DNA from 2 places in the Agrococcus sp. ARC_14 genome. Region 2 is predicted to be linked to the other one. Evidence: predicted binding sites of a transcription regulator. Region 2 holds the regulator's gene; the other holds the start of a gene.
What was found. The regulator LexA, encoded in region 2, represses DNA repair genes until DNA is damaged. The targets are predictions, from matches to a motif close to TCGAACANNTGTTCGA.
Positions count from the first base shown of each region.

Region 1: the regulator LexA is predicted to act here: its motif matches at 5,608-5,623, upstream of MKD51_RS15370 (HNH endonuclease signature motif containing protein).

Region 1 is NZ_JAKUDO010000003.1:21,249-35,517, reverse strand. It holds gene MKD51_RS15405 (hypothetical protein) at 50-250, shown strand; gene MKD51_RS15400 (helix-turn-helix transcriptional regulator) at 277-642, opposite strand; gene MKD51_RS15395 (hypothetical protein) at 739-1,191, opposite strand; gene MKD51_RS15390 (glycosyltransferase) at 1,258-2,529, shown strand; gene MKD51_RS15385 (NADPH-dependent FMN reductase) at 2,642-3,250, opposite strand; gene MKD51_RS15380 (SRPBCC family protein) at 3,274-3,750, opposite strand; gene MKD51_RS15375 (metalloregulator ArsR/SmtB family transcription factor) at 3,749-4,111, shown strand; gene MKD51_RS15370 (HNH endonuclease signature motif containing protein) at 4,125-5,573, opposite strand; gene MKD51_RS15365 (MarR family transcriptional regulator) at 5,739-6,161, shown strand; gene MKD51_RS15360 (hypothetical protein) at 6,221-7,783, opposite strand; gene MKD51_RS15355 (VanZ family protein) at 7,859-8,404, opposite strand; gene MKD51_RS15350 (low molecular weight phosphatase family protein) at 8,463-9,110, shown strand; gene MKD51_RS15345 (glycosyltransferase) at 9,115-10,992, shown strand; gene MKD51_RS15340 (DUF6270 domain-containing protein) at 11,005-11,811, opposite strand; gene wecC (UDP-N-acetyl-D-mannosamine dehydrogenase) at 12,032-13,276, shown strand; gene MKD51_RS15330 (glycosyltransferase family 4 protein) at 13,314-14,269, shown strand, end outside.
Region 2 is NZ_JAKUDO010000001.1:2,369,356-2,383,624, forward strand. It holds gene MKD51_RS11675 (amino acid ABC transporter permease) at 1-256, opposite strand, end outside; gene MKD51_RS11680 (amino acid ABC transporter permease) at 253-903, opposite strand; gene MKD51_RS11685 (glutamate ABC transporter substrate-binding protein) at 975-1,859, opposite strand; gene MKD51_RS11690 (amino acid ABC transporter ATP-binding protein) at 1,893-2,630, opposite strand; gene MKD51_RS11695 (RNA methyltransferase) at 2,695-3,507, opposite strand; gene rplT (50S ribosomal protein L20) at 3,509-3,895, opposite strand; gene rpmI (50S ribosomal protein L35) at 3,929-4,123, opposite strand; gene infC (translation initiation factor IF-3) at 4,133-5,320, opposite strand; gene MKD51_RS11715 (DUF1844 domain-containing protein) at 5,460-5,819, shown strand; gene MKD51_RS11720 (SseB family protein) at 5,838-6,689, opposite strand; gene priA (bifunctional 1-(5-phosphoribosyl)-5-((5-phosphoribosylamino)methylideneamino)imidazole-4-carboxamide isomerase/phosphoribosylanthranilate isomerase PriA) at 6,700-7,449, opposite strand; gene hisH (imidazole glycerol phosphate synthase subunit HisH) at 7,535-8,173, opposite strand; gene hisB (imidazoleglycerol-phosphate dehydratase HisB) at 8,170-8,769, opposite strand; gene MKD51_RS11740 (histidinol-phosphate transaminase) at 8,779-9,858, opposite strand; gene MKD51_RS11745 (hypothetical protein) at 9,920-10,270, opposite strand; gene lexA (transcriptional repressor LexA) at 10,528-11,151, shown strand; gene hflX (GTPase HflX) at 11,247-12,776, opposite strand; gene MKD51_RS11760 (methyltransferase) at 12,804-13,409, shown strand; gene dapF (diaminopimelate epimerase) at 13,393-14,262, opposite strand; gene miaA (tRNA (adenosine(37)-N6)-dimethylallyltransferase MiaA) at 14,268-14,269, opposite strand, start outside.

The DNA.
Region 1 (14,269 bases), on a different contig from region 2:
CCTGACCGATCGGCGCAGCGCATCCCGACCGGCCCGCTACGGTGGCGGCATGGATCGCTTGCACGACAGCCGCGGCGCGCAGTGGGCGCTGCTGATCGTGGGCATCGTGCTGACGCTGGCGATGGTGGTCTACATCGCCGTGTCCTGGCCGCCCGACTCCAGCGCCTTCGCGATCTTCGGGCCGCTGCTGATCATCTTCCTGGCAGGAAGCCGGTTGCGGGCGCTCGACCGAGCGCGCGACCAGGACTAGCGATCCGGCCGCCCGGCCGACACGGGTCAGCGGATGGGTCTGGTCACCTGCCGCGCGAGGCACGCGGGGATGCCCGCGGCGGCCTGGGAGTGATCGCGCCGGTACTCGCTCGGCGGCACGCCGACGAGCTCGCTGAAGCGGGTGCTGAAGGTGCCCAGCGACGCATAGCCGACGGCGAAGCAGACCTCGGTGACGCTGAGGTCGCCACGGCGCAGCAGCGTCATCGCCCGCTCGATGCGGCGGGTCATGAGGTAGGCGTAAGGCGACTCCCCATAGATGCGCTGGAACTCGCGGCTCAGCTGGCCAGCCGACATGTGCGCGCCGTGCGCGAGCGCCTCGACGTTGAGCGGCTGCTCGAAGTCGCGGTCGATGCGGTCGCGCACACGGCGCATCGCGACGATGTCGCGCAGTCGGCGCTCGTCGCTCGCTGGAGTAGCCACCCCCGCATCGTGCCAGACGATGCCGCGCGGCCCACCGCCTCCGCCGCCTCACTCGACCGAGGAGCGCACCTCCCGCGCCGACGTCGCGAGCAGCACCACGCCGGCGAGCACGAACGTCGTGGCGGTGAGCGCCCCGGTGCCGGGCGGCTCGTCCCACGACTGCGCCGAGAGGTTGAGCAGCCAGTACTCCGGCAGGGGGTTCGCCAGGAAGGTCACCACCGCCAGCAGGATGACGATGGCGTAGGAGATCACGCCCGAGCCGCGCGAGAGGATCCGCACGGCTGCGAAGCCGGCCACGGCCAGCGCCACCGGCCACAGCAGCAGGCCGATCCAGCCGGTGTTCGAGCCGCTCGAGACGGCGGCGCACTCGGAGGCGACGAGCGGGTCGAGCGGCATCTGCGCCCCGACGCACGGCAGCCAGATGAGCGCGATCAGCGCACTGAGCCCGAGGCCGATCACGACGGCCGCGATGCCCAGTGCCAGCTGCAGAGGGCGGGACACTCAAGAACAATAACAGTGTTCTATAAGTCTTCTCAAGGTTTGTCCAGAGACGGCTACCGTGGCGCCGTGGCACACCTGCTCGTGACTGCGCTGCCGTTCGCAGGTCACGTCCGCCCGATGACGGCGGTCGCCGCCGCGCTCCTCGACCGTGAGCACTACGTCACCGCCTACACGGGGGCGCATCACGCGGATGCGTTCGATCAGCTCGGGTGCGAGGTGGTGCAGTGGAGTGACGCGAAGGACTTCGACGAGCGCGACATCGCCGCGTCGACGCACGAGGTCGGCCATCTGGGCCCGCGCGGTGCGTTCACCGGTCTCCACGATCTCTATCTCGACACCGCGCGCGGACAGGTCGACGACATCCTGCAGGCGCACGCCCGGCATCCGTTCGACCTGATCGTCGGCGATGCGATGTCGGTCGGCTCGGGGCTCGCGGCCGAGCTCCTGGGGCTGCCGTGGGCCACGGTGGCGCTCGTGCCGCTCACGATGCGCAGCAAGGACCTCCCGCCGCCGGGGCTGGCGCTGCAGCCAGGCACCGGGCTGGTCGGCAGGCTGCGCGACCGACTGCTGCGCGCGATGCTGCCGCTGCAGGCGGACCGCACCGAGCGTGCGTACCGCGCGGTGCGGGCGCAGGTCGGGCTCGGCCCCGGGCGCCCCTTCGGCGACGCCATCTACTCGCCGCAGCTCGTCATCGCCACCGGCTCCGCGCTGCTCGAGTTTCCGCGCAGCGACCTGCCGGAGGCCGTCGAGTTCGTCGGCCAGCTGCGGCCGCAGGTCGAGCGTCTCGGCCCGCCGCCGCTCTGGGCCGAGACGCTGGCCGACGAGCCGCGGCCGGTGGTGTTCGTGACCCAGGGCCTGTTCGACACCGACCCCGCCGACCTGCTGCAGCCGGCGCTCGACGGGCTCGCCATCGACCAGCTGCGGGTGATCGGCACGACGGCGGGGAGGGATGTCGGCGACCAGGTGCCGCCGAACGCCCGGCTCGTCGACTACCTGCCGTTCGCCGCCGTGCTGCCCCACGTCACGGTCGGCGTCACGAACGGCGGATGGGGTGGCGTGCTGGAGATGCTGGCGGCCGGTGTGCCGCTGGTGGTGGCCGGGGGCACGCTCGACAAGCCCGAGATCGCCGCACGGGTCGCCTGGTCGGGGGCGGGGGTGGACCTCCGCACGGGGCGGCCACGACCCATCCGGCTCAGGGACGCCGTGCGACGGGTGATCACGGAGCCGGTGTTCCGTGAGCGGGCGCGGCAGATCGCCGCGGACCTCGAGTCGCTCGGGGGAGCGGCGCGGGCGGCCGAGCTCGTCGAGGCGCTGCTGCCGCCCGACCCGCTTCCGTAGGTCGAGGAGCGTCCGCAGGACGCGTCACGAGACCCCACCCGCTGGTCGAGTAGCCGGCCTCCGGTCATCCGCTGGTCGAGTAGCCGGCCTCCGGCCGGCGTATCGAGACCGCTTACGCCGCCGTCGACCCGTCAGGCTTCGGGATCACGGTCAGCACGCGCCGCACGAAGTCGTCGTAGGTCGCCATCCACGTCGACAGGAACTCCTTCGACGATTCCTTCGCGACGCTGTCGTCGTCGGCGAGCAGGTCATCCGTGAACTGGATGTACGCCTCGGTCTCGTTCATCATCGGGGCGTTGCAGAACGACAGGATCGACTTCAGATGCTGCTGCGCGACCGCCGTGCCGATGGCGCCAGGAGAGGTGCCGATGACGCCGACCGGCTTGCGGCTGAGCGCGTTCTCGCCGTAGGGACGCGAGGCCCAGTCGATGGCGTTCTTGAGCGCGCCGGGGATCGAGCGGTTGTACTCGGGTGTGACGATGAGGATGCCGTCGGACTGCCTGATCGCCTGCTTCAGCGCGATCGCCTCGGGCGGGTAGTCGTCGTCGCGGTCATGGTCGTAGAGCTCGAGCGCATCGATCTCGATGAACGAGCACTCGAGATCTGCGGGCGCGAGCTTGATGAGCGCGTTGGCGAGTCGGCGGTTGATCGACGACGCGGCGATGCTGCCGCAGATGACGCCGATCGTGTACGGGGGCTCGTGCTGATAGGTGTCGGCCATGGAGCCAGCATGCACCTTTGGCGCTACTTGTAGAACCCCTCGCGCAGGTTGATGCCGTGCTCGACCCAGGCCTTCATGGCGGCGAGCATGCCCGTCCAGCCCTCGGCGTTGCCGAAGGCTGCCTTGGCCCCAGCGGTCGTCGGCAGCCAGGCCGACTCGGTGATGGTGACGAGGGTGCGGGTGTCGTCGTCGATGGGCTCGAACTCGAAGGTGGTGCGGGTCGAGCCGCTGGTGCCCGCTGCCTGATCGCCCTCCCACTCGATGACGATGCGGCGGGGCTTGTCGGCCTCGATGACGGTGACCGGGAAGCGGCCGGGGTAGTCGTGGAAGTCCCAGGTGACGTCGCCGCCCGGCTCGAGCCGGCCGCTGGCACCGCCGGTGGTGAAGTAGTGGGAGAGCTGTTCAGGGTCGGCGACCGCCTCGTAGACCTCGGCGCAGGGCCGGCTGATGCGGCCGGAGACGGTGAAGGAGAGCGTGTCGAGACTCGTGGATTCTGTCATGTTGTATTCTTACAACATGAATGGGGCGCGCGACAAGGGTGTGTCGGAGGACGACGCCGACGACCGGGTGTTCAAGGCACTCGCCTCGCCGGCGCGACGGCGGATGCTCGACGCGCTCAAGCTCGCTCCGCACACCACCGGGTCGCTCTGCGCGGCGCTGCCGGAGCTCGATCGCACCACGGTACTGCAGCACCTGAAGGTGCTCGAGGCGGCGGAGCTGGTGACGGGGCGTCGCGTCGGCAGGGAGCGGCACCTCGCGCTCGCACCGCTGCCCATCAAGCGCATCCATGACCGGTGGATCAGCGAGTATGCGCGAGCGGCGGTCGATCTGCTGGGGCGACTGGAGGATGGGGCGCGGTAGTCGGGCGCGCTTGTCAGGCCACGGGCTGCAGAGAGAAGGTCGCTGGGTCGAGGCTGTCGGGCCAGCCACGTCGCCGACGTGGTGGCCGGATTCTTGCTCTGACGAACCATCCGCCTGGACCCTTGATGACCTCGAGCATGCCGCGATGCACCTCGTGATGATGGTGCGTGCAGAGCAGAATGCCGTTGTCGACGTCGGTCGTGCCGCCGAGGCTCCACGGGGTGATGTGGTGGGCTTCGCACCAGCCGACGGGTGCGGTGCAGCCCGGCGCTCGGCAGCTCTTGTCGCGGGCGGCGAGGGCGCGGCGCTGTGCGCGGCTGAAGAGACGTTCGGTGCGACCGAGGTAGAGCGGCAACCCATCGGCCCCGGTGACGACCGCCTGTATGCGCCCGTCGCACATGAGCGCCGCGGCGACCGTGATGGGCACGAGCTCGCCGGTGCGCTCGTCGACGGCGGTGCAGCCTGGGTCGCCCGAGACGGCTGCGCGGTAGGTTGCCTCGCTGATGTGCAGGACGACGGTCGGCCGCTCGCCGGCGACCCGTGGCACGAAGCCCTGCTCGACGGCACCGCGCACCATCGCGATGAGGGCGTCGACCATCTTCTGCCCGCGCGTGCGATCGTCGGTCTCGAGCTCGGCCTGCGCGCGCTCCTCATCGGTGAGGAAGCGGGGAGCGCGAGGATTGGTGAAGGCGTCGAAGGCGGCCGCGAGCACGGCACCTTGATCTGGCGTCGCGAGGAGCTTGCCGACCACCAGGCCGTCGGCGCGCGTGGAGAACGTGAAGGAGCGCTGGCGCAGCTGGTCTTCGTAGCGCGGCTCGACGCCGTCGGGATCCATGCCGTCGCGCCAGCGCCGTGCGACCTTGGCGAGCAGCTCTGGCGGCATCGCCGGCCCAGCGGTCTCGGTCTGCCCCGGGTTGCGGTGATGCTCGCCGACGGCAGCGGCGACGAGCGCCCGCTCGGCGGCCTCGACGTGCTCGGGGTCGGAGCGGTCGGGTGCATCGCCGAGCGCGTCGACGATCGCACCGGCCTGCTCGATCGTCACGGCGCCGTCGGCGACCGCCGAGCCCAGCACCGGGAAGCGAGCGGGGATCGCGGCGCCCGTGAGCCCGACGGTGGGGCGCAGCACCGCGACCGCCCGCAGCAGCCGCCTGATCGAGGAGCGGCTCGCGCCGAACTCGACGGTCAGCATGTCGGCCGGATCGCGGTAGCCGCAGGCCACGGTGAACCGCTCGTCCTTGGGCAGATCGTCGTGACGGTGCACGACGTCGCCGGCGATGCGCAGCTTGAGGGCGTCGGCACCTCGCCCGATGTCGCCGACGCGGGCGACGACCTCAGAGCGCTGCTGGTCGTCGAGCCGGGGGAGCAGGGCGTCGAGCGTGGCGGCGGCCTCGCCCAGCGCGTCGAACGCAGCAGCGAGCGAGGCAGAGGCGCTCGCCGTGTGGCCGACAGGCTGACGCGTCATCGTCGCTCCCTTCTCTGTGCTCTAGCCCAGTTTATCGAAGACAGATTCGAGCCGCGGAAGTTGTCCACAGTTGCGCCCGAACTGCCTCGAAGGTCATGTGCGCAGGGTAGGACGACCCGCTGACATGCATCCGGCATCCGCTCAGTGCGCCTATAGAGTCGTGGCATGACCTCGCGCCTCGCACTCTCGCTCGCATCGCTGGTCGAGAGCGGCCAGCTGCTCGCGAGGCTGTCGGCGACGGGCGGCGAGCGGCGCATCCCGGCGGTCACGAGCCGCGCGATCGCCGTGCTCGCGAGCGAGGGCCCGATGGGCGTCACCGCCCTGGCGCGCCGCTGCCACGTGTCGCAGCCGACCATGACCGAGATGGTGCGGGATGCGATCGCGGCGGGGTGGATTCGTCGGCTCGGCCCGAACGCGCGGCCCAAGCTGGTGCCGACACCGGAGGCCGTCTCGCAGCGCATCGCGCAGCGGGAGGCGGCGGGAGAGGCGCTGGAGTCGCGCTTCACGCGCCTGGGGGCGAGGGAGCGGGCGACCCTCGAGCGCGCCGCGATGATCCTGGCGTCAGCGCTGGAGGCCGAGCACGGCTGAGTCGGTCAAGCGCGGCTGAGTCGGTCACGCGCCTACGGCCGCAGCGCCGGCTGGCTCGGTCAGGCCGGGTCTGACGACGACGCCTCGGCCTGCGGGTCCTCGTTCAGCGCCGACTCGCCCTCCGCGATGAACCGGTAGACGAGCGCGTCGACGCGCTGTGGCTTCGGCAGTGCGAGCGCGGCCATGAGCAGCCGTCGCGAGCTCAGCACCGGGGCAGGTGTCGTCGCCAGGTCGTACTCCGAGTAGCCCGCGCCGCCCCACTTCGTCATGCGGTGCTCCCAGTGATAGAAGTCATGGAAGTCATGCCCACGCATCGCGGCCACTGAGAACTGCGTGAACTCCATCCAGCGCGCGAGCTCCTCATGCAGCAGCGGCTCTTCGCCGAAGCGCGACTGCGCATACTTCTTCGCCAGCAGCTCAGGCGTCGGCTCGAGCGCGGAGGTATCCCGATACATCCCCGTGATCACGGCGCCGCCGACGCCGAAGAGCGTCGTGGCCTTGGCGGGGCTGCCGAGGTAGAGGGCGTTGGCGAGGTTGGCGAAGCGCTGCCAGGTGGGGAACGTCGTCGCGTAGAGCTTGCCCATCTCAGACCGCGGGCTCAGCGGCGGGATGTCGATCGGGATGTGGTGCAGCTGCGCCGCCGCGGCAAGCCTGCTCGCGGCCATCATGTCGAAGAAGCTGCTCTTCCCGGTGCTGCGGAACGCGTGATAGGTCATCGTGAGCGCGCCGGCGCGCTGCAGGTCGGGGAGCCCGGCCTGCAGGATCGCCTTCGAATCGCGGCCAGCGGTGAGCGCGAGCACCGTCACGGGTGCGACCGAGATCCAGTTGCGCACCTGCTGGATCAGATCGTCGCGGAACCGCTCGCTCGCCTCCAACGGGGCCAGCTCGACGCGATCCTCGAAAGGGAAGAAGCGCTCGTGCACGACCTCGGTGCCGCGCACCGTGAGACGCGCGTTGGCATAGAGCTGCTCGACCTCGTCGTGCGGTGTGATGAGCCCGGGCAGCCACCGGCCGGCGGGGTCGACGTAGTCGGGATGGCCCAGCACCCACCGCATCCGAGCGTTGTCGAGCCCGCCCGCGAGCTGCGACAGGATCGCCGTGTGCGAGGCGAGCGCGACGCCGGCGGCCCCGCGGTGCCAGAAGACCGAGCGCGTCGCGAGCGGATCCCCATAGACCTCGAGCCTGTCGCCGCGCGCGACCAGCACGACATACCGACCAGAGAGCCAGGCGATCGTCTCGTCGAGCGCCCGCGTCTGCTCGTCGACGCCCGGATGCTTCGACACGGCACGCAGGATGCGCTCGGCGATGCGGTCGCGCGTCTTCGGCCCGCCGTCGTCGAAGGCTTGGCCGAGCACGAGCACCTCAGCGACCGAGGATGCGGCGTGCTGCCGCTCGAGCACGGTGTCGAGCCGCACGTGCCAGCGGCCGATGCTCAGGTGATCCCAGCCCTCGCGCGGCGAGAAGGCCGAAGGCCCGTCGGTGACCACGAAGCCCTTGGCGAAGACGTTCTGGTAGCCCCACACCTTGTAGCCGGGCCGCAGCAGCTGCTCGCGGCGCCCCAGGTCGTCAACAGCCTTGCGGCGTCGCCGCTCGTCGCGATTGCCGAGCAGGGCGTCGAGCATGGCGTGGCTCCAGGGTGGTGCGGAACGCGGGCGAGCGTCGAGCGGCCGCGGCTGTCCTCCGAGGGTAGCGAAGGGTCAGTGAACGAGCGTCCGGTGCGAGCGGCGCCGGGCAGCGCGCACGACCCCTTCGATGCTGACCGCGAGCACGACACCGATCACCGCACCGAGGCTGTTCGCCACGATGTCCTGCACCGACGCCACACGACCCGGCATGAAGTGCTGCGTGAGCTCGATGCCGACGGTCGCGGCGACGCTCAGCCCCAGCGCGACCCACCACCGCCGAGCCCCGAGCACGAACGCGAGCAGCAGCGCGAGCGGCACGAACATCGCCACGTTGGCGAGCACCTCCAGGCGCGTCCAGTAGAGCCACTCGAACATCTCGCGCGCGTGCAGCCACTCGAGCCCGCTCAGCACGCGCGGCTTCACCCGCAGCAGCAGGTGGCTCGGCCACAGCGTGAGGAGCGCGACGACCGGGAGCGCCAGCAGCAGCCCGATCACGCCCAGCGCTCGCAGCGGGGCCGCGCTCCGCGACGCGCGGTGCAGCACGACGACCGGCGCGGTGGCCGGCCAGGTGCCGACCGGCCCAGTCCCCTGGTGCGCGGCGCGGTCGAGTGCAGTCATGCCTCCATTCTCCCGAGCCCACCTGTGGCGCGCCTAGCACGAGCGCTAGGTTCGAGCCATGCCGCGGCACGCCGAATCGACGCATCCCTCTGAGGCGGTGTTCCGCATCCTGACCGTCTGCACGGGCAACATCTGCCGCTCGCCGCAGGCCGAGCAGCTGCTGCGCGCGCGGCTCCCGGCGGCACTGCCGGGCGCTGAGCCCGGGCAGATCGAGGTGACGAGCGCCGGCACGATGGCGCGCGACGGCGACTCCATGGAGCAGCACGCGGCTGCCGAGGCGGTGCGCCTCGGGGTGGCGGATGCTGCAGCGCACAGGGCGCGCAGGCTGCTGCCCGCGCAGGTGCAGGAGGCAGATCTCGTCTTGGGGCTCGCGCAGGAGCACCGCGGTGCCGCCGTGCGCGCCGTGCCGAGGGTGAACCACCGTGCCTTCACGCTCATCGAGTTCACGCGCGTGGTCGAGGCGCTGGCCGATGGCAGTGCGGCGCGTGCGGTCGAGCCGCTCGGTGCCGATGGGGTCGTGGGCTTCCTGCATCGCGTCGTGGCGGCCGCCGAGGTGCGGGGGCTGATGCCGCAGTCACTGCGGCAGGGGATCGACATCGACGACCCCTATGGCCGCTCCGCAGCTGTCTACCGACGGTCGGCGGATGCGGTGGCCGAGCACGTCGACCGGCTTGCAGCCGCGCTCGGCGCGCTCGCGAGAGGATAGGGGCGTGAAGCCTCTGCAGACCCTGCGCACCGGACTCTGGCATCTGCGCAAGGGCGGGGTGGGGCAGCTGGAAGCATGGCGGCTCCGTCGGCGGATGGCGGAGCGCAACGGCGCCGCTGGCGCCGTCAAGCCGGGCCTCGCCGAGTCGATGCCGGAATGGCCGGTCGCCGACCGCGGCACCCGCAGGCCGCAGCTGCGCGTCGGCACGATCATGGACACCTTCTCGGCCAGCGCGTGGGGCTACGAGTTCGACGTCGTCGAGCTGAAGCCCAAGGAGTGGCAGGAGCAGCTCGAGCGGCAGCCGATCGACGTGCTGTTCGTCGAGTCGGCGTGGTCGGGATCCCGGGGAGCGTGGAAGTTCCAGCTCAGTGGGCCGAAGGCGCCGCCCGAGGCGCTGCGCGAGCTCGTCGCCCACTGTCGTGAGCACGGCATCCCCTCGGTCTTCTGGAACAAGGAGGATCCGCCGCACTTCGAGGACTTCCTCGACACCGCCCGGCTGTTCGATCGCGTCTTCACCACCGACGCCGACCTCATCGACCAGTACCGCGAGGCGCTCGGCCATGACCGGGTCGACGTGCTCGGCTTCGCCGCCCAGCCCGCCCTGCACCACCCGATGCGCCAGAAGGGGCTGCACCAGACGCTCGATGTCGGCTTCGGCGGCAGCTATTGGTCGCACAAGTTTCCCGAGCGACAGGCGCAGATGGATCTGCTGCTCGGCGCGGCAGCGGAGGTCGCGGAGCGCCGCGGCATCGGCTTCGACATCTACTCGCGCTTCGAGGATGACCCGAAGTACCGCTTCCCCGAGCCCTTCGCGTCGCACGTGCGCGGCTCACTCCCGTATGAGCGGATGCTGACGGCCTATCGCGCATACAAGGTGATGCTCAACGTGAACTCGGTCGTCGGCAGCCCGACGATGCTCGCGCGACGCGTCTTCGAGGTGCTCGCGAGCGGCACGCCCGTCGTGACGACGCGCAGCCCCGCGGTGGAGCACTGGTTCGACGACAGCGAGATCTCGATCGTCGACGACCAGGAGGAGGCCGCGCTCACCTTGCGCGCGCTGGTGCGCTCGCCCGAGCTGCGCGACCGCCAGGTGCACTTGGCGCAGCGGCGCATCTGGCGCGAGCACACGTTCTCGCACCGGGCCACGCAGGTGCTCGAATCGGTCGGCATCCCGGATCCCGCCGCCTGGCGCCAGCCCCGCGTGAGCATCATCGCGCCCACCATCCGGCCGCACCTGGTGCCGGGCATCATCGCGACCGCAGGACGCCAGGTGGATGTCGATGTGCAGCTCGTGCTGCTGCTGCACGGCTTCGAGCTCGACGAGGCCGAGCTGCAGGCGCTCGCCCGCGACGCCGGCGTCAGCGAGCTCGTGGTGCTGCACGGCGCCGCGGAGGCGTCGCTCGGCACCAACCTCAACCTGCTGGTGCAGGCCGCCGACGGCGACATCGTCGCGAAGTTCGATGACGACGACACCTACGGTGACCGATACCTGTCGGACGCCTGCTTCGCGCTCGACTACTCGCGCGCCGAGCTCGTCGGCAAGCAGGCCCGCTATCTCTACCTCGAGTCGATCGACGCGACGGTGCTGCAGTCGCCGGAGCGCGAGCACCAATGGACCGACATGGTCGGCGGGCCGACGATGGTCGGGCCGCGGTCGAGCTTCCTCGCGCATCCGTTCGAAGACCGCACGCTCGGCGAGGACACCGCGTTCCAGCGCGCGATCGTCGCGGCCGGCGGCGGAATCTACAGCGCTGACCGCTTCAACTTCATTCAGCTGAGGGGCGCCCGCAGTGGCCACACCTGGCACACGGAGGACGAGCGGGTGCTGGCGAATGGCGACGTTCGAACTTTTGGAATGGCGAGCAAGCACATCCTGCTCTGATCGGCCAGCGGCTCAGTCGTCGCCAGACGTTTCCTCTACGGGGTGTTGCTCGGCGGCATGTAGTCCGCTGATGCCGTGGACCTCGCGCACCTGCCACAGCACCTCGCGATAGACCTCGGGCGTGTAGTGGAAGGGAGCGAGGCCCCAACGGTGGTTCGGGTCGGCGAGCACCTTCTCGACCGGCAGCTCCACCATGTGGTGGCCGGTCTGGCGCAGGTAGTCGTAGTAGCGCTGGTAGTTCTTGTTTGCGTCGCCCGCCCGCACGCCCATGCTCCACGGGGTCGTCTTGCCCTCCGTGGTGCGCAGCGCCCAGGGCACGTCGAGCACGATCGTGCGGTCGAAGAGATTTAGTTTGCGCAGCCGCTCGTCGAAAGCGTCGACGTGCTTGGTCCAGAGGGCAAAGTGATCGTTGCTGCCCAAGGGGATGTGCTCGGCCTCCTCGAGCACTGATGACACGGACTCGGCACGGATGGTGTCGATGCTTCGGGTCACGATCGAGCCGTCAGGGAAGCGGTGCACTCCGTGCCGCTCGTCGGCGAGATCCCAGAGGAGGACATCGAGCTCTCCCGCCATGCCGTCGAGTCGATCCAGGAGGTTCCCGACGAAATCTGCGCGGATCATGCGCTCTTGGAACTTCGACGTGATGCCGAGCGAATCTGGCAGGTGTCCCGAGGCGTCTACGCCCGCCGAGATGAGCGACTGTCGTGCGACGTACCCACGCAGGTCGATGCTGTCGGCGTCAGCGAATTCGATCGTGTCGCGGGCGACGCAACTCCCAAACACCATCACTCGGGTGGCGGTGCCTTCAGGCTGTGTCACTGGACTCCAACGATGCAGAGACGGCGCCGTGCGCCGTGAGGATGAGGTCCAAGATACCGGTCTGGTGGACTGCCGCCGCCCGCGCGCTGCTTGGGCGGCGGGCGTCAGGCACATGGGACAGTAGGTTTGGGTCTTGGATCGTGTAGTCACGCTGACCCGAGGTTGCTCCAACATGGATTGGCCGACGTCACAACGAGGAATGGAATCAACGAGGACCCGTATGGAAACCGATCAGATCGTTTGCGTCGTTGGGCTCGGCTATATCGGCTTGCCGACCGCGGCAATTCTGGCGGCGAACGGGAGCACCGTGATCGGCGTAGATGTCAACGAGCGACACGTTGACGAGGTCAACGCCGGACGAGTCCCCTTTGTTGAACCAGATCTTGAATCTGTTGTGGCAGGCGTGGTCGCGCAGGGGCGGCTGCGAGCTCAAGCCCAGGTGCCGGAGGCGGCGATCTTCATTGTGGCCGTGCCGACGCCCGTCACGACGACGCATGAGGTAGACGACTCGTTCGTCCTGGCTGCGGCTGACTCGATCGCGCCGAAGCTGCACGGCGGTGAGTTGATCATCCTCGAATCGACTTCGCCTCCCGGGCTCACTGAACGAATGGCAGAGCGCATCTTGGCGCTCCGAACCGACCTGACAGGTGGCTCAGGGGAGTCGAACAGTCTTTACTTCGCCCACTGTCCAGAGCGAGTCTTGCCCGGCCGGATCATGGTCGAGATCGTCAGCAACGACCGAATCATCGGTGGAGTCACGCCCGATGCCGCCGAGCGAGCGCGCGAGCTGTACGCCACCTTCTGCAGAGGAGAACTTCTGCTCACGGATGCGCGGACGTCGGAGATGGCCAAGCTGGCCGAGAATTCTTACCGCGATCTCAACATCGCTTTCGCGAACGAGTTGTCTGTCATCAGTGACCGTCTTGGCATCGATGTTTGGGAACTGATCGAGCTCGCGAACCACCACCCTCGAGTGGATATTCTGAAGCCGGGCCCGGGAGTCGGCGGTCATTGCATCGCAGTGGACCCGTGGTTCATCGTCGCTGCCGCACCAGACGACGCGAGACTTGTGCGCCTGGCCCGCGAGGTCAACGACGCTAAGCCCGCATTTGTTCTGGAACAGGTGCTAGCAAAGGCTGCTCGATACCGCACGCCAGTGATCGCTGCGCTCGGGATCGCATTCAAGGCAGACATTGACGACCTACGTGAGTCGCCGTCAAAGGCGATAGTGGAGAACCTCGCCATCGCTCTGGCGCACGGAACATTGCTGGTCGTTGAGCCGAACGTGAGCGACCTTCCGGATGAGCTGGCCAAACTCGACAACGTTGAACTTGTCGACGTGCATGCAGCGATCGGACGCGCAGACATCGTGCTAGTACTCGTCGATCATCAGCCGTTCAAGACTCTTGATCGCGCGTTGTTGAAGGAGAAGGTCCTCGTGGACACCAAGGGACTATTTCGGTGAAGTGCTCGGTCACACTCGGCGAAGAGGCAGCGGCAAGGTGCGACTGCTGCTCCTGAGTCACTACTTCGAGCCTGAGAACGGTGCTCCGCAGCGCCGATGGCGCGCACTGATCGATCGTTTCGTCGAGCGGGGGGTTGAAGTGGACGTCGTCGCCCCTGCTCCGCACTATCCGTCCGGTCGCCTGATTGCCGCTCACAGAGCAGGGTCGAGTCCGGGACAAACGGAGACTGGCCCGAAGGGCGATCGCGTCCACCGAGTGTCGTTTATTCGCCACGACGGAAGCATCTTGAGGCGCACGCTGGACCATGTCTGGGTCTCGCTGGTTAGTGCCCGTCGCGTCGGTTCGTTGATGAGGGACGAAGCGCATCGCCCCGACGTCGTGGTTGTTACCGCCCCAGCCCTGCCCACGATCGTGGCCGGACGCTGGATTGCGAAGAGACATCGCGTCCCCTTGATCATCGAGATGCGAGACGCATGGCCAGACCTCGTCTCCCACACTCCTGGTCTCCGCGGAGGCCGTTCACTCAAGTCTTCTGTGAAGGATTCTCTGCATACTGCCATTACGTCGCTCCAGAAGGCAGCCGATGTGGTGGTCACAACCACTCAGAGTTTTGCAGAGGTTCTCCGCCGACGTGGTGTCAAGGACACCGTGGTGATCCGCAACGGGACCGATCCGGAGAGGTACGAAGCGATCGGCCGAGCTGGGGCGGACCATGACAACTTGCGTGTGCTATATATGGGCACGATTGGGCGCAGTCAGGGACTGGAGGCAATCGTGCATGCGGCGGCCCGGCTTAGCGCGGAGCAGATCCCGATCGAGGTGCGCGTTGTCGGCGCAGGGGCGGACCACGCTCGTCTAAGGAGCTTGAACGGCCAACTCGGGAATCCGATTGACCTTCGACCCGCGGTCCTGCCCGAAGAGGTCATGGATCACTATCGTTGGGCGGACACGTGTGTCGTCTCTCTCCGAGATTGGGAACCGTTCAAGTGGAC
Region 2 (14,269 bases):
CCAGCACGAGCGCGCCCACTGCCGCGAGCGCGAAGGCGCTCAAGGTGTTGAGCAGTCCGCCCAGGATGCGCTGCCAGATCGCTGCATAGCCGAACGCCTCCCATTTCGAGGCGTCGAACTGGCCGGTGTCGAGCATGCGCCACACCAGGAGCCCGAAGAGCGCGAGCAGCACCACGATGGTGATCATGCCGAGCAGTCGGTTGCGCGCGATCGCGCGGGGGCCCGGCAGGTCGTAGAGGACCGAGGTCTGGCTCATCGCGCCACTCTCCACTTGTTCTCGAGCACGCGTTGCAGCCACGAGAGCAGCAGCACCAGCGCGATGAAGATGATGGCGACCCACAGCAGCACGAACATGGCGTTCTCGCCGCGCTCGGAGAGGTAGTTGCGGATCGAGCCGAGGTTCAGCACGGAGAAGCCTGCGGCGACCGTGGTGTTCTTGAGCAGCGCGATCAGCACGCTCATCATGGGCGGGATCACGGCTCGGCCTGCCTGCGGCAGCACGACCAAGCCCATGACCTGGCCGAAGGTCAGGCCGATCGCACGGGCCGCCTCTGCCTGCCCGACCGGCACAGTGTTGATGCCGGAGCGCAGCGTCTCCGCGACGTAGGTCGCTGTGTAGAGGCCGAGCGCGCACACCGCCAGCAGCAGGAAGTCCATGCGGGTGCCGGCGAGCACCGGGACGCCGAGGGCGAAGACGAAGAAGAGCAGCGTCAGCGGCGTGTTGCGCACCAGGTTGACGTAGGCGGTGCCGACGGCCCGCGCGATCGGCACCGGCGAGACGCGCATGGCGCCGATGATGAAGCCGAGCACCAGCGCGATCAGGCCGCCGCCGAAGAACAACACGAGCGTGCCGACAAGCGCCTCGCCCCAGAGGTCGAGGTTGTCGAAGAGGGTGCCGAACACCGGTGTCGTCTCCTTCCGTGGCGCTGGGCGGCGAGCGTCAGCCCGCCGCCCAGCGTCAGATCGTCAATCGATCAGTAGCGGTCGACCTCGGGCTGGGTGCCCTCGACGCCCGAGTCGCCAAGGGTGTTGTCGTAGATCGCCTGCCAGATGTCAGGGTTCGCCTCGAGCAGCGCGTTGATGTGCTCACGCAGCGCGTCGTCGCCCTTGGGCAGGCCGATGCCGTAGCGCTCCTCGGTGAAGGGCTCGCCCACCACCTGCAGCTGCTCCGGGTCCTGTGCGGCGTAGCCGATCAGGATCGCCTGGTCGGTCGTGACCGCGTCGAGCTGGTCGTTGATGAGCGCCTCGACACACTGCGAGTAGGTGTCGAACTCCTCCGTCGGGACGTCGGGGTAGTTGTCGCGGATGTTCTGGATCGGCGTCGAGCCGGTCGCCGAGCACACGGTGGTGTCGGCAGTCAGGTCGTCCTCCGACGCGATCTCGGAGTCGACACCGACGAGCAGGCCCTGGCCGGTCACGAAGTACGGGCCGGCGAAGTCGATCTGCTCCTTGCGCGCGTCGGTGATCGAGTAGGTGCCGACGTAGAAGTCGACATCGCCGTTGACGAGCGCCTGCTCGCGGTTCGCGGAGGGGATCGCCTGGAACTCGATCTGCTCCTCCGAGAAGCCGAGCGAAGCCGCGACCCAGCGCGCCATGTCGACGTCGAAGCCCGTGCGCTCGCCGGTGACCGGGTCGAGGTATCCGAGGCCCGGCTGGTCTTCCTTGACGCCGATCCGGATCGTGCCGTCCGACGACGCGGCGTCGAACGTGGGCGAGCCCTCGAGCTGCACATCGGTCGCAACCTCGAAGGGCTGCTCGCTGTCTCCACCGCCGCCGGGCGTGCCGCTGGCACAGCCGACCAGTGCGACTGCTGCGGCCGCGCCGAGGGCGATGGCTGCGCTGCGTCGTGTCCTACGCATGGTGTCTCCTTGAAATGTGTGGGTGGTGCGGGGTCAGTGAGTGATGAGCTTGGAGAGGAAGTCCTTGGCGCGCGAGCTCCGGGGGTTCGTGAAGAACTCCTCCGGCGTCGCCTCTTCGACGATCTCGCCATCGGCCATGAAGACGACGCGATCGGCGGCCTTGCGCGCGAAGCCCATCTCGTGGGTCACGACGATCATCGTCATGCCGTCCTTGGCGAGACCGACCATCACGTCGAGCACCTCGTTGATCATCTCGGGATCGAGGGCGCTGGTGGGCTCGTCGAAGAGCATGACCTTTGGCTTCATGGCGAGCGCGCGGGCGATCGCGACGCGCTGCTGCTGGCCGCCGGAGAGCTGAGCGGGGAGCTTCGCCTCCTGCTGCGCGACGCCAACGCGCTCCAGCAGCGCATGGGCCTCCTTGATCGCCTCAGCCTTCTTCAAGCCGCGCACCTTCATGGGGCCGAGCGTGACGTTCTCGAGGATCGTCTTGTGTGCGAACAGGTTGAACGACTGGAAGACCATGCCGACGTCAGCGCGCAGCGCGGCAAGGCCCTTGCCCTCCTTGGGCAGCTCCTTGCCGTCGATCGAGATCGAGCCGGACGTGATCGTCTCAAGTCGATTGATCGTGCGACACAGCGTCGACTTGCCGGAGCCGGAGGGGCCGATGACGACCACCACCTCGCCCTTGCCGACCGTGAGGTTGATGTTCTTCAGCGCATGGAAGTCGCCATAGTGCTTCTCGACATCGGCGATCTCGACGAGGGGCTGCATGCGCTCATACAACCATGCCGCGACGGCCAACCCTTGGCGTGGATTGGGGATCGCAATCAAACGGTTACATCCGGCGCTGGGCGATCGCGCTCTGATAGAGGCAGACGGATGCCGCGGTGGCGAGGTTGAGCGACTCCGCACGGCCATAGACGGGCAGTCGCACGGCCCGATCCGCCAGCCGCACTGTGGCCGCATCGAGGCCGCGTGCCTCGTTGCCGAACAGCCAGGCCGTGGGGCGCGCGAGCACGCCCTCCGCCTCCAGCGCCAGCAGGTCATCCCCCGACACATCGGCAGCGAGCACGGTGAGCCCGACGGCAGCAGCTGCCTCGATGGCATCCTGCGTCGTCGCGCCGACGGCGACGTCGACGTGGAACAGCGAGCCCGTGGTCGAGCGCACGACCTTCGGGCTGTAGGGGTCGACGGAGTTGGCCGTCACGATGACGGCGGATGCGCCAGCCGCGTCGGCGGCGCGGAGGATCGTGCCGAGGTTGCCGGGGTCGCGCACCTCGTGGAGGATCGCGACCAGCGGGTGCTCGGCCTTCGAGGCACGCGCGAGCGCATCCTCGAGGCTCATCGGTGCCTGCTTCGCGACCGCGACGACGCCCTGCGGATGCACGGTGTCGGCGATCGCCGCGAGGGCGCGCTCGGAGACTGCGGTGACGGGCGCGTGCTGCTGCGCGGCCGCGATCAGCTCGCCGTGGCGCTCCTGCGCCGCATCGGTCGCGAAGACGTCGACGAGCAGCGCGGGCTGCCAGCGCACGATCTCATCGAGCGCGGCCGGGCCCTCCAACAGGAACAGCCCGGTCTGGGACCGGGCTGTTCGCTGCTGGAGCTTCGCAGCCTCACGCACGCGGGGCGCGCGGGGGCTGTCGAGCATGTCAGGCCGCGTTCTGCGGTGCCGACGTGTCGGCGGGCAGTGCTGCCTTGGCCGCCTCGACGAGGGTGGCGAAGGTGGCGGGCTCGTGGATCGCGAGCTCTGCGAGCATGCGACGGTCGACCTCGATGCCTGCAAGGCCGAGACCCTGGATGAGGCGGTTGTAGGTCAGGCCGTTCTGGCGCGACGCGGCGTTGATGCGCTGGATCCACAGGCGGCGGAAGTCGCCCTTCTTGGCCTTGCGGTCACGGAAGGCGTAGACGTGCGAGTGGAGCAGCTGCTCCTTGGCCTTGCGGTACAGGCGTGAGCGCTGGCCGCGGTAGCCCGAAGCCTGCTCGAGGATGACGCGACGCTTCTTGTGGGCGTTGACCGCCCTCTTGACACGTGCCATGAGTCTGTTCTCTCTATCTCTTCGTCGCGCGCGTCAGCGAGCGAGCAGCTTCTTGATCATCTTGGCGTCGGCCGGAGCCAGGACCTTGTCCTTGTTGAGGCGGCGCGTCTGGACCGACGACTTGACCTCCATGTGGTGGCGCAGGCCGGCCTGCTGCTTGCGGATCTTGCCGCTGCCAGTCACCTTGAACCGCTTCTTCGCACCGGAGTGCGTCTTCTGCTTGGGCATTCTTCTCTCCTACTCGGATGCTGGCTCGCCGGCGGGCTTGGCCGCCGGCTTGGCCTTGGGCGTCGCGGGCTTGGCAGCCGCCGAAGGCGATGCGGGCTTCGCCGCAGGCTTCGGGGCGCCGGGCTTCACGGCGGGCTTGGGTGCTGCGTCTGCAGCGGGCTTCGCCGCGGCAGGAGCCGCAGCGGGCGTGGCTGCGGCGGATGCGGCAGCGGGCTTGGGTGCAGACGCCGGACGCGGTGCGCCAGCCGGGGTGGGCTGGACCGTGCGAGCAGTCTGCTTCGGGCGCGAGTCGGCGCGCGGCTCCGAACGAGGCTCCGAGCGGGGCTCCGAACGAGCCTCGGACGACGGCCGCGACGATGACGTCGGGCGCGAGGACGAGGACGAGGTCGGACGCGAAGAGGAGGACGAGGGACGGCTCGAGCGCATGAGCTCACCGTCGTTGCGGGTCCGGCTCTGCGCGGGCAGGGTCGGGCGCTCAGGGCGCTCGGCCTCGATTGCCGCCTGGCGTGCAGCCTGCTTCTCGGCCTCAGCGCGACGCTTCTCCTGCTCGGCCTTCTTGTGCGCGATGCGGACGGCGTTCTGCTCAGCCTTCGCGTCCGACTTGGAGCGCAGCGGGCCGACGACCATCACCATGTTGCGGCCGTCGATCATCGGGTTCGACTCGACCGAGCCCAGCTCCTGGATGTCCTCGGCGAAGCGCTGCAGCAGCTTCACGCCAAGCTCCGGGCGCGACTGCTCGCGACCGCGGAAGAGGATCATCGCCTTGACCTTGTCGCCAGCCTCCAGGAACCCCTCTGCACGCTTGCGCTTCGTCTCGTAGTCGTGCTCGTCGATCTTCAGACGGAACCGGACCTCCTTGAGGACGGTGTTCGCCTGGTTGCGACGGGCTTCCTTGGCCTTCTGCGCCTGCTCGTACTTGAACTTGCCGTAGTCCATGATCTTGACGACGGGTGGGCGGGCGTCAGGAGCGACCTCGACGAGGTCGAGCTCTGCCTCACGGGCAAGACGAAGGGCATCCTCGACCCGGACGACGCCGACCTGCTCACCGGCAGGTCCGACAAGTCGGACTTCGGGAACGCGGATGCGCTCATTGGTGCGGGGATCGCTGATCGCGGGCTCCTTCTCGATGGTGCTGTGTGCTGTGGTGCACGGCGAGAAGAGAAGCCAGAACGCGATCGCTGCCGCGCGGCTCAGCACCTCTGACGGCGAACGTCTGGTGCTGCTGACCCGGTAGCCTTGAAGCGGCTGCGGGTGGGATTGCTCCTCTTTCACCTCCGGGCGAGAGCCCGAAACCTGCACAAGCCTACCAGAGACGATGCTTCAGGAGAAGATTGCCATGACCGACACCGCAGAGCACAGCCACGGAGACGACGCCCTCGATCAGGCGCGCGACATCGCGGACGTGCCGGCGGTCGAGCTCATCAACACGGTCGCGATCCATCTGCTGAGCGCCGCCGCGGTCAAGGTCGGCCTCGCCGACGACCCGGAGCAGCAGCTCGACCTCGACGAGGCGCGCAAGCTCATCAACGCGCTCGCCGGTCTCGTCACCGCCGCCGCCCCCGAGATCGGCAGCATCCACGCCGCGCCGCTGCGCGACGGCCTGCGCTCCGTGCAGCTCGCGTTCCGCGAGGCGAGCACCATCGCCGACGCGCCCGGCAAGGGCCCCGGCGAGAAGTTCACCGGCTCGGTGGTCTGAGCAGCCGACGCTGCAGCGTCACTGCAGCGCGCCGCTCGCGGTCTGCCACTCGTCTCGCGTGATCGCCAACGCTGCCTGTGCCACGAGCGGCAGCCGCGCCGCCCCGCCGTCCCAGCGATGCATGCGCAGCGCGAGGCTCGTGATCCGCTCCTGCACGACGGGAGTCTCGCCCAGCACCCCGGCGGCCGTCTGCAGCTGCGCTGCAGCGTCGTGACCGGCGACTCCCTCGGCATCCACGAGCGCGTGCACCTCGAGCTCCGCGCCAGCCAGTCGGCTGCGCGGATCGCCCGTCGCCAGCACGAGTGCCCGCACGGCGGGCTGCGCGAACACGGCGGCAGCGACGGCCGCCTGCACGGCCTCGTCCTGCACGCCCCACGACCAGGGCGCATCCGTCAGCAGCGCCTCGAGCATCGTGCGCGTCAGCACGAACTCGCTCTCGCTGCCGGGGTCGATGACCACGCGGGCCGGCCCGTCGAGGGCGGCGGCAGCGGCGCGCTGGACGCTCGTGGGCACGGGACGCGCAGCGGTGTTCCACGCCTGCATCGCCGCGACGTGCGAGAACATCGGCAGGATCGCTCCGCCATCCGGCCCCTGCACCGTGACGATCGAGAGCTCCTGCGTCTTGTCGACCGTGCGGCCGCGCTCGTCGACGGCGGTGTCACCCGCGGCCGCGAGCAGCGGCACCAGCAGTCGCTGCCCGCGCAGCGCCTCGACGACCGAGCCCCGGCCGGCAGCGTCTGCGGCCAGCGATGCGACCGCCTCGACGTAGTCCGCGGGTGCCGAGCCGTCGTCGCCCGCGTACGCGGTGTCGTGGTGCTGGAACGAGCGCCCCTCCCAGGAGCGGCCCGCCGAATCTGCCTCGCGGCTCACGCCGACGGCCCTACTGGCCCGCGACATCCAGCGCCGCGACCAGCGTGAACGCGCCCGCGTAGAGCGCCTTGCCGACGATGGCGCCCTCGACGCCGTGCGGCACGAGCTCGCGCAGGGCCGCGATGTCGTCGAGGCTCGAGATGCCGCCCGAGGCGACGACCGGCTTGTCGACGCGATCGGCGACCTGCTCCAGCAGCTGGAGGTTCGGGCCCTGGAGCGTGCCGTCCTTCGTCACGTCGGTGACGACGTAGCGGCTGCAGCCCGCAGCCTCGAGGCGGTCGAGCACCTGCCAGAGGTCGCCGCCCTCCTGCGTCCAGCCGCGGGCGGCGAGCGTCGTGCCACGGACGTCGAGTCCGACCGCGATCTGGTCGCCGTACTCGGCGATCACGGATGCGGTCCACTCGGGGTTCTCGAGGGCCGCGGTGCCGAGGTTGATGCGCTTGACGCCCGTGGCGAGCGCCGCCTCGAGGGTGGCCTCGTCGCGGATGCCTCCGGAGAGCTCGACCTGCACGCGGCCCTTGACGGCCTTGATGACCTTCTTGATCACGGCGCGGTTGTCGCCGCGGCCGAACGCTGCGTCGAGGTCGACGAGGTGGATCCACTCCGCGCCCTGGCGCACCCAGTCCTCAGCCGCGTCGATCGGGCTGCCGAAGGAGGTCTCTGTACCGGCCTTGCCCTGGGTGAGCCGCACCGCCTTGCCACCGGCGACGTCGATCGCGGGCAGCAGCTGCAGCTTGGGCGACTGGTTGAAATCGGTCATGGTGACGGTGCCTTCTTGGGGAGCGAGCGGAGTGAGCCAGGCGATGGCCCGGGTCGGAGGGCCGGTGCGATGCTACTCGTGCAGGTCAGAGGCCGCGAACCCAGTTCGCCAGCAGGCGGATCCCGGCTTCGCCGGACTTCTCCGGGTGGAACTGCGTGGCGGTCAGCGGGCCGTTCTCGACGGCGGCGATGAACCGCTCGCCGTGGGTGGCCCACGCGACCTTCGGTTGGCGGACGCGAGGGTGCGGATCGATCAGCCACTCGGTCGCGGCGTAGGAGTGCACGAAGTAGAAGCGCTCGTCGCGCACGCCCTCGAAGAGCGCAGAGCCCTCCGGCGCCTCGACCTCCGCCCAGCCCATGTGCGGCAGGATGTCGGCCTGCAGCCGGCGGACGGTGCCCGGCCACTCGTCGAGCGCGTCGGTGTGGACGCCGCCCTCCTCCCCGGAGGAGAACAGCACCTGCATGCCGACGCAGATGCCCAGCACCGGCCGGCCGCCAGCGAGCCGGCGGCCGATGAGCTCGCCGCCGTGGATCGCCTGGATGCCCGCCATGCACGCGGCGATCGATCCGACACCCGGCACCACCAGGCCATCCGCCGCCATGACGGTGGCGCGATCGGCGGTGAGGATCACGTCTGCGCCCGCGGCCTCGATGGCCTTGGCGGCAGAGTGCACGTTGCCGAGGCCGTAGTCGAGCAGCGCGACTGTCGGACGCGGAGCCGTCACAGTGCTCCCTTGGTGGAGGGGACGCCCGTCACGCGAGGATCCTGCTCGACCGCGACGCGCAGCGCCCGGGCGAAGGCCTTGAACTCCGCCTCAGCGATGTGGTGCGGGTCGCGCCCGGAGAGCAGGTCGACGTGCGCGGTGATGCGCGCGTTGAGCGTGATCGCCTCGAAGACGTGGCGCACGAGCGAGCCGGTGAAGTGGCCGCCGATGCGGTGCAGCTCGAAGCCGGCCGGCTCGCCGGAGTGCACGAGGAACGGCCTGCCGGAGAGGTCGACGACGGCGCGCGCGAGCGCTTCGTCGAGCGGCACGGTCGCGTCGCCGTAGCGGCGCACGCCTGCCTTGTCGCCCAGCGCATCCTTGAGCGCGAGGCCCAGCGCGATCGCGGTGTCCTCGACCGTGTGGTGCGCGTCGATGTCGGTGTCGCCGCTCGCCTGCACGTCGAGATCGATGAGCGAGTGCTTCGAGAAGGCAGTCAGCATGTGGTCGAAGAAGGGCACCGTGGTCGAGATCGACGAGGTGCCGGTGCCGTCGAGGTCGAGCGAGAGTCGGATGCTCGACTCGCTCGTCGTGCGCTCGATCGTTGCGGTGCGTGCCATGGCTCGATCCTATTCTGCGGTGAGCGCGGCCAAGGCGGCCAGCAGCGCGGTCGTCTCCCCCGGCGTGCCGGCGGTGATGCGGAGCGTGCCCGGCAGCCCGACATCGCGCACCAGGATGCCGCGGTCGAGCAGTGCCTGGAAGGTCGCGCTCGGATCGGCGATGCCGCCCACGAGCACGAAGTTGGAGTCAGAGGGATAGGGCTGCATGCCCAGCTGCGCGAGCGCTTCGACGAGTCGATCGCGCTGCGCACGCAGCTCGTCGACGCGCGCCAGCATCTGGTCGCTGTGGCGCAGCGCCGCGACCGCCGCGGCCTGCGTGATGGCCGAGAGGTGGTACGGCAGGCGAACGAGCCGCAGCGCGTCGATCACCGCCGGGTCGGCCGCGAGGTAGCCGACCCGGATGCCTGCGAAGGCGAAGGCCTTGCTCATGGTGCGCGACACGAGCAGCCGCGGGAAGCGCTCGAGCAGCGTCAGCGCCGTCTGGCTGCGGTCATGCGCGAACTCGGCATAGGCCTCGTCGACGAGGACGATGCCCCGCGCGGCCTCGGCTGCGGCCTCGATGACGTCGAGGCCGATCGCCGTGCCCGTGGGGTTGTTCGGCGAGCACAGGAAGACGATGTCGGGATCGTGCTCGGCGATGGCCGCCCGCACCGCCTCGGGCGTGAGCGTGAAGTCGTCGGCGCGCGGCACCGGGATCCACTCCATGCCGACGCCCTGCGCGAGCAGCGGGTACATCGAGTAGGTCGGGGTGAACGAGAGCAGCGAGCGGCCGGGGCCGCCGAAGGCCTGCAGCACGTGCTGCAGCACTTCGTTGGAGCCGTTCCCCGCCCAGATCTGCGCGGGCTCGATCCCGTGACCCAGGTAGTCGGCGAACGAGCGGCGGAGCGTGTCGAACTCGCGGTCTGGATAGCGGTTGGCGTCGGGCAGCGCGCGGGCGATCTCCTGCACGATGTCGAGTGCGACGGCCTCGGGCACGCGGTACGCGTTCTCGTTGACGTTGAGGCGAACAGGGACCTCGAGCTGCGGCGCTCCGTAAGGCGTCAGGCCACGAAGGTCGTCGCGGATGGGCAGATCATCGAGGCTTGTCACCCGACCAGCCTAGGACGATGTCAGATGCCTCGCGCGGCGCAGCCTGCGGGCCGCAGCCGGATCAGCCGGCGTAGTGCGCCGGGATCGCGAGCTGCTCGCCGGGCTGGATGGAGCCGGCGATGCCGTTGAGCATCTCGATCTCGGCGATCACGTCTCGGGGGTCGGCATCGGGTGCGAGCGACTGCGCGATCTGCCAGAGCGACTGACCGGGCAGCACGGTGACGTACGAGAAGTCGGCAGTCTGCGTCGACGAGGAGGCGACAGCGCCGGCAAGGGCGTCGCCCAGCACACCAGCTCCGGCGAGCGCGGCGGCGGCGAGGACGGGGGTGGCGACGAGCAGGGCCAGGGCGCGGCGACCGCGCGAGGTCATCCGCAGGCGGACAGTCGGCGTGGCGGTGGCGATGGCAGTCATCGGTGCTCCTTCCAGTCTGGGATCCGCAGGCGGTGCTCGGCCGGGAGCACCGCCTGCGAATCTCTGTTTCGAACCTATCTTCGATTCCCTGGACGAGTCAAGCCCTGCCGCGGAGTTTCTCCACGACACGCTCGAACATCCGTTTGATTCGGGCGTCCTGTCGGATACGCTTTCGAACCAGGAGCAGTCAATCGCAGGCCACCCACACGCCCGTCCCGGGCGCCCGGCGGGCATCGCGGCGACAGAGCGGAGCGGGCATGACGAGGCAGCTGACCGAGAAGCAGCAGGCGATCCTGCAGGTCATCCAGAAGGCCGTGCGCCAGCGCGGGTACCCGCCGAGCTACCGAGAGATCGGCGACGCCGTCGGCCTCTCTTCGCTCTCGAGCGTCACCCACCAGCTGGGGCAGCTCGAGCTCGCCGGCATGATCCGGCGCGACCCCGCTCGGCCGCGCGCCATCGAGGTGCTCGTCCCCGACGAGTCGGTCGAGTCGCTCGCCACCATGGAGCAGGCCACGTTCGTGCCGATGGTCGGTCGCATCGCCGCAGGCATCCCGATCACCGCGGAGGAGCAGGTGGAGGACACCTACCCGCTGCCGAAGGCGCTCGTGGGCGGTGGCGACCTCTTCATACTCAAGGTCGTCGGCGAGTCCATGATCGACGCCGCGATCTGCGACGGCGACTGGGTCGTCGTGCGGCAGCAGCGCGACGCGACCAATGGCGACATCGTGGCCGCGATGCTCGACGGCGAGGCGACCGTGAAGGTCTTCAAGCAGCGCGACGGCCACACCTGGCTGCTGCCCCGCAACTCCGCCTTCGAGCCCATCCTCGGCGATGAGTCCGAGGTGCTGGGCAAGGTCGTCGCGGTGCTGCGCTCGGTGTAGCGTTCGGAGGACTCAATGCCGCAGAGCGGCGTTGAGTCCGGAGAGCGCTAGATCGAGTAGGCGGCCGCAAGGCCGCCGTACCGAGATCTCACTCGTCAGCGCGCGGGCTCGACGCGGAACTCGGCGAGCTGGCTCAGCACCGCCGCCGAGACCTTGGCGTCGATGCGCGTGCCGCCCTCCTCATAGACCTCGCGCAGCACGTCGAAGCGGTCGTGCAGCATCGCGATCACGTCACCGCGCTCGAAGGGCACCAGCAGCGACACCGGCACCTCCGGCCGCGGCAGCATCTCGGCGATGCGCGCGAGGATCTCGTCGACGCCGTCGCCGGTGCGTGCGGATGCGAAGATCGCGTCCGGCTGCAGCCCCCGCAGCACCAGCTGCTCGTCGGCGTCGATGAGATCGGCCTTGTTGAACACCACGATCTCGGGGATCGAGCGTGCGCCCGTCTCCCCCAGCACGTCGCGGACCGTGGCGATCTGCGACGCGGGGTCCGGGTGACTGCCGTCGACGACGTGCACGATGAGCTCCGACTCTGCGACCTCCTCGAGCGTCGAGCGGAACGCCTCCACCAGCTGATGCGGCAGGTTGCGCACGAAGCCGACGGTGTCGGCGATCGTGAACTCGCGGCCATCCGCCGTCTTGGCCTGGCGCACCGTGGCGTCAAGGGTGGCGAAGAGCGAGTTCTCGACGAGCACGCCCGCGCCCGTGATGCGGTTGAGCAGCGATGACTTGCCGGCGTTCGTGTACCCGGCGATCGCGACCCCCGGCACCTCGAAGCGGTCGCGGTTGGCGCGCTTCGCCTGTCGTGCGGGTGCGAAGCCCTTGATCTGCTTGCGCAGTCGCGCCATGCGGGTGTGGATGCGACGGCGGTCGAGCTCGATCTTCGTCTCACCGGGGCCGCGCGAACCCATGCCTGCGCCCTGGCCACCGACCTGGCCACCGGCCTGGCGCGACATCGAATCGCCCCAGCCACGCAGGCGCGGCAGCAGGTACTCGAGCTGCGCGAGCTCGACCTGTGCCTTGCCCTCGCGGCTCTTGGCATGCTGGCTGAAGATGTCGAGGATGACGGCGGTGCGGTCGATGACCTTCACCTTCACGCGGTCCTCGAGCGCTCGTCGCTGGCTGGGTGAGAGCTCGCTGTCGGCGACGACGGTGTCGGCCCCGAGCTCCTTGACCAGCGCGGCGAGCTCGTCGGCCTTGCCGCTGCCGACGTAGGTCGCGGGGTCGGGATTCGGCCTGCGCTGCAGCAGGCCGTCGAGCACCTGCGCGCCGGCCGTCTCGGCGAGGGCCGAGAGCTCGCGCAGCGAGTTCTCGGCGTCTCCGGCGGAGCCCGCGTAGACCCCGACGAGCACGACGTTCTCGAGGCGCACCTCGCGGTACTCGACCTCGGTGATGTCCTCGAGCTCGGTGCGCAGCCCATCGACCCGGCGGAGCGCCGCACGCTCGTCGCGGTCGAGCTGGTCGCCGTCGGTGTCGCTGAAGGCGTCATCTGCCTGCAGCGCCTGCGCGCGCGCCGAGAGCACCTCGCCGTCCCCCGGCTGCGCCCACGCAAGGATCCGCTCCGTCGCGCGCCCTCCGTCGGGGACGTGCTCTGCGCCGTCTGCCGCGTGCTGCGGTTCTGCCATGGTCTGTCCTTCGCTACTGTCGAGTCCGTGCCGGACCACTATTTCTCCCCAGATCCCGAGGCTCCCAGGTCGATCCGCACGATCCGGGTGCCGATCAACGGTGTCGAGCGCGAGATGGTCACGTCGACCGGGGTGTTCTCGGGCGACCGACTCGATGTCGGCACCGAGGTGCTGCTGGACGCCGTCCCCTCGCCTCCCGAGACCGGGGAGCTGCTCGATCTCGGCTGCGGCTGGGGGCCCATCGCCGCGACGCTCGCGACCCGCTCCCCCGACGCGCGTGTCTGGGCGGTCGATGTCAACACTCGCGCGCTCTCGCTCGTGGAGCGGAATGCCGAGCTGCTCAGTCTATCGAACATCACGCCCGCGACGCCAGAGCTGGTGCCGGAGGGGCTCCGATTCGCGACGATCTGGTCGAATCCTCCGATCCGCATCGGCAAGCCGCAGCTGCACGCGCTGCTCGAGACGTGGATCCCGCGGCTCGCACCCGGCGCCACGGCCTGGCTCGTGGTGCAGAAGCACCTCGGCGCCGACTCGCTGCTGCGCTGGCTGGTCGAGCGATTCGAGGGCTTCGACGTCGAGCGCGCCGACTCCAAGCGGACGTACCGGATCTTCGCTGTCACGGCGCCTGACTGACTCCTCCGCCGATCCCCTCGCCGCGGAACACCAGCGCTGCGGGCCCCGTCAGCCAGGCGTGGCCGCGCTCGTCGACCTCGACCTCGAGCCTGCCGCCGGGGACGTCGACGATCCACCGGTCTGCCGCATCCCCCGACCAGTGCCTGGTGGCCATGGCGGCTGCCACGGCGCCCGTGCCGCACGAGAGCGTCTCGCCGGAGCCCCGCTCGTGCACGCGCATGCGGATCGCGCCGACCCCGTCGGCGATCGCCCCCGGCACGACGAACTCGACGTTGGCACCGGACTCGGCAGCAGGGTCGAGCACCGGAGCCGCGTGCAGCTCGAGCGCCTCGAGCTCTTCCGTGCTCGCCAGCGCGACGACCACGTGCGGGTTGCCCGTGGAGACGTCGAGGCCCGGGCGATCGACTTCGAGCCCGTGCGCCGCGACGAGCCTGTCGCCGCCGAGCTCGAAGGGGCCGAGATCTGCCGAGAGCAGCTCGCCGCGACGGACCACGCGCTTGACGCCCGCGCGCGTCGCGATGTCGATGCCCTCGCCATCGGCGAGGGCCGCCAGCTGCGACTCGAGCAGGAAGCGCACGAACACGCGCACGCCGTTGCCGCACATCTCGCTCACCGAGCCGTCGGCGTTCCAATAGTCCATCGCCCAGGTGCCGGGCGATGCCTCGTCGAGCACCGCGTCGCCGGTGGATCCCGCCCGCACGGCGCGGATGACGCCGTCGCCGCCGATGCCGAAGCGGCGGTCGGCGAGCGCGCGGACACGCTCGGGCGTGAGCGGCGCAGCGCCATCGGGGTCGGCGATCAGCACGAAGTCGTTGCCGGTCCCGTGCCCCTTGGCGAACGCGCCGCTGCCCAGCTCTGTC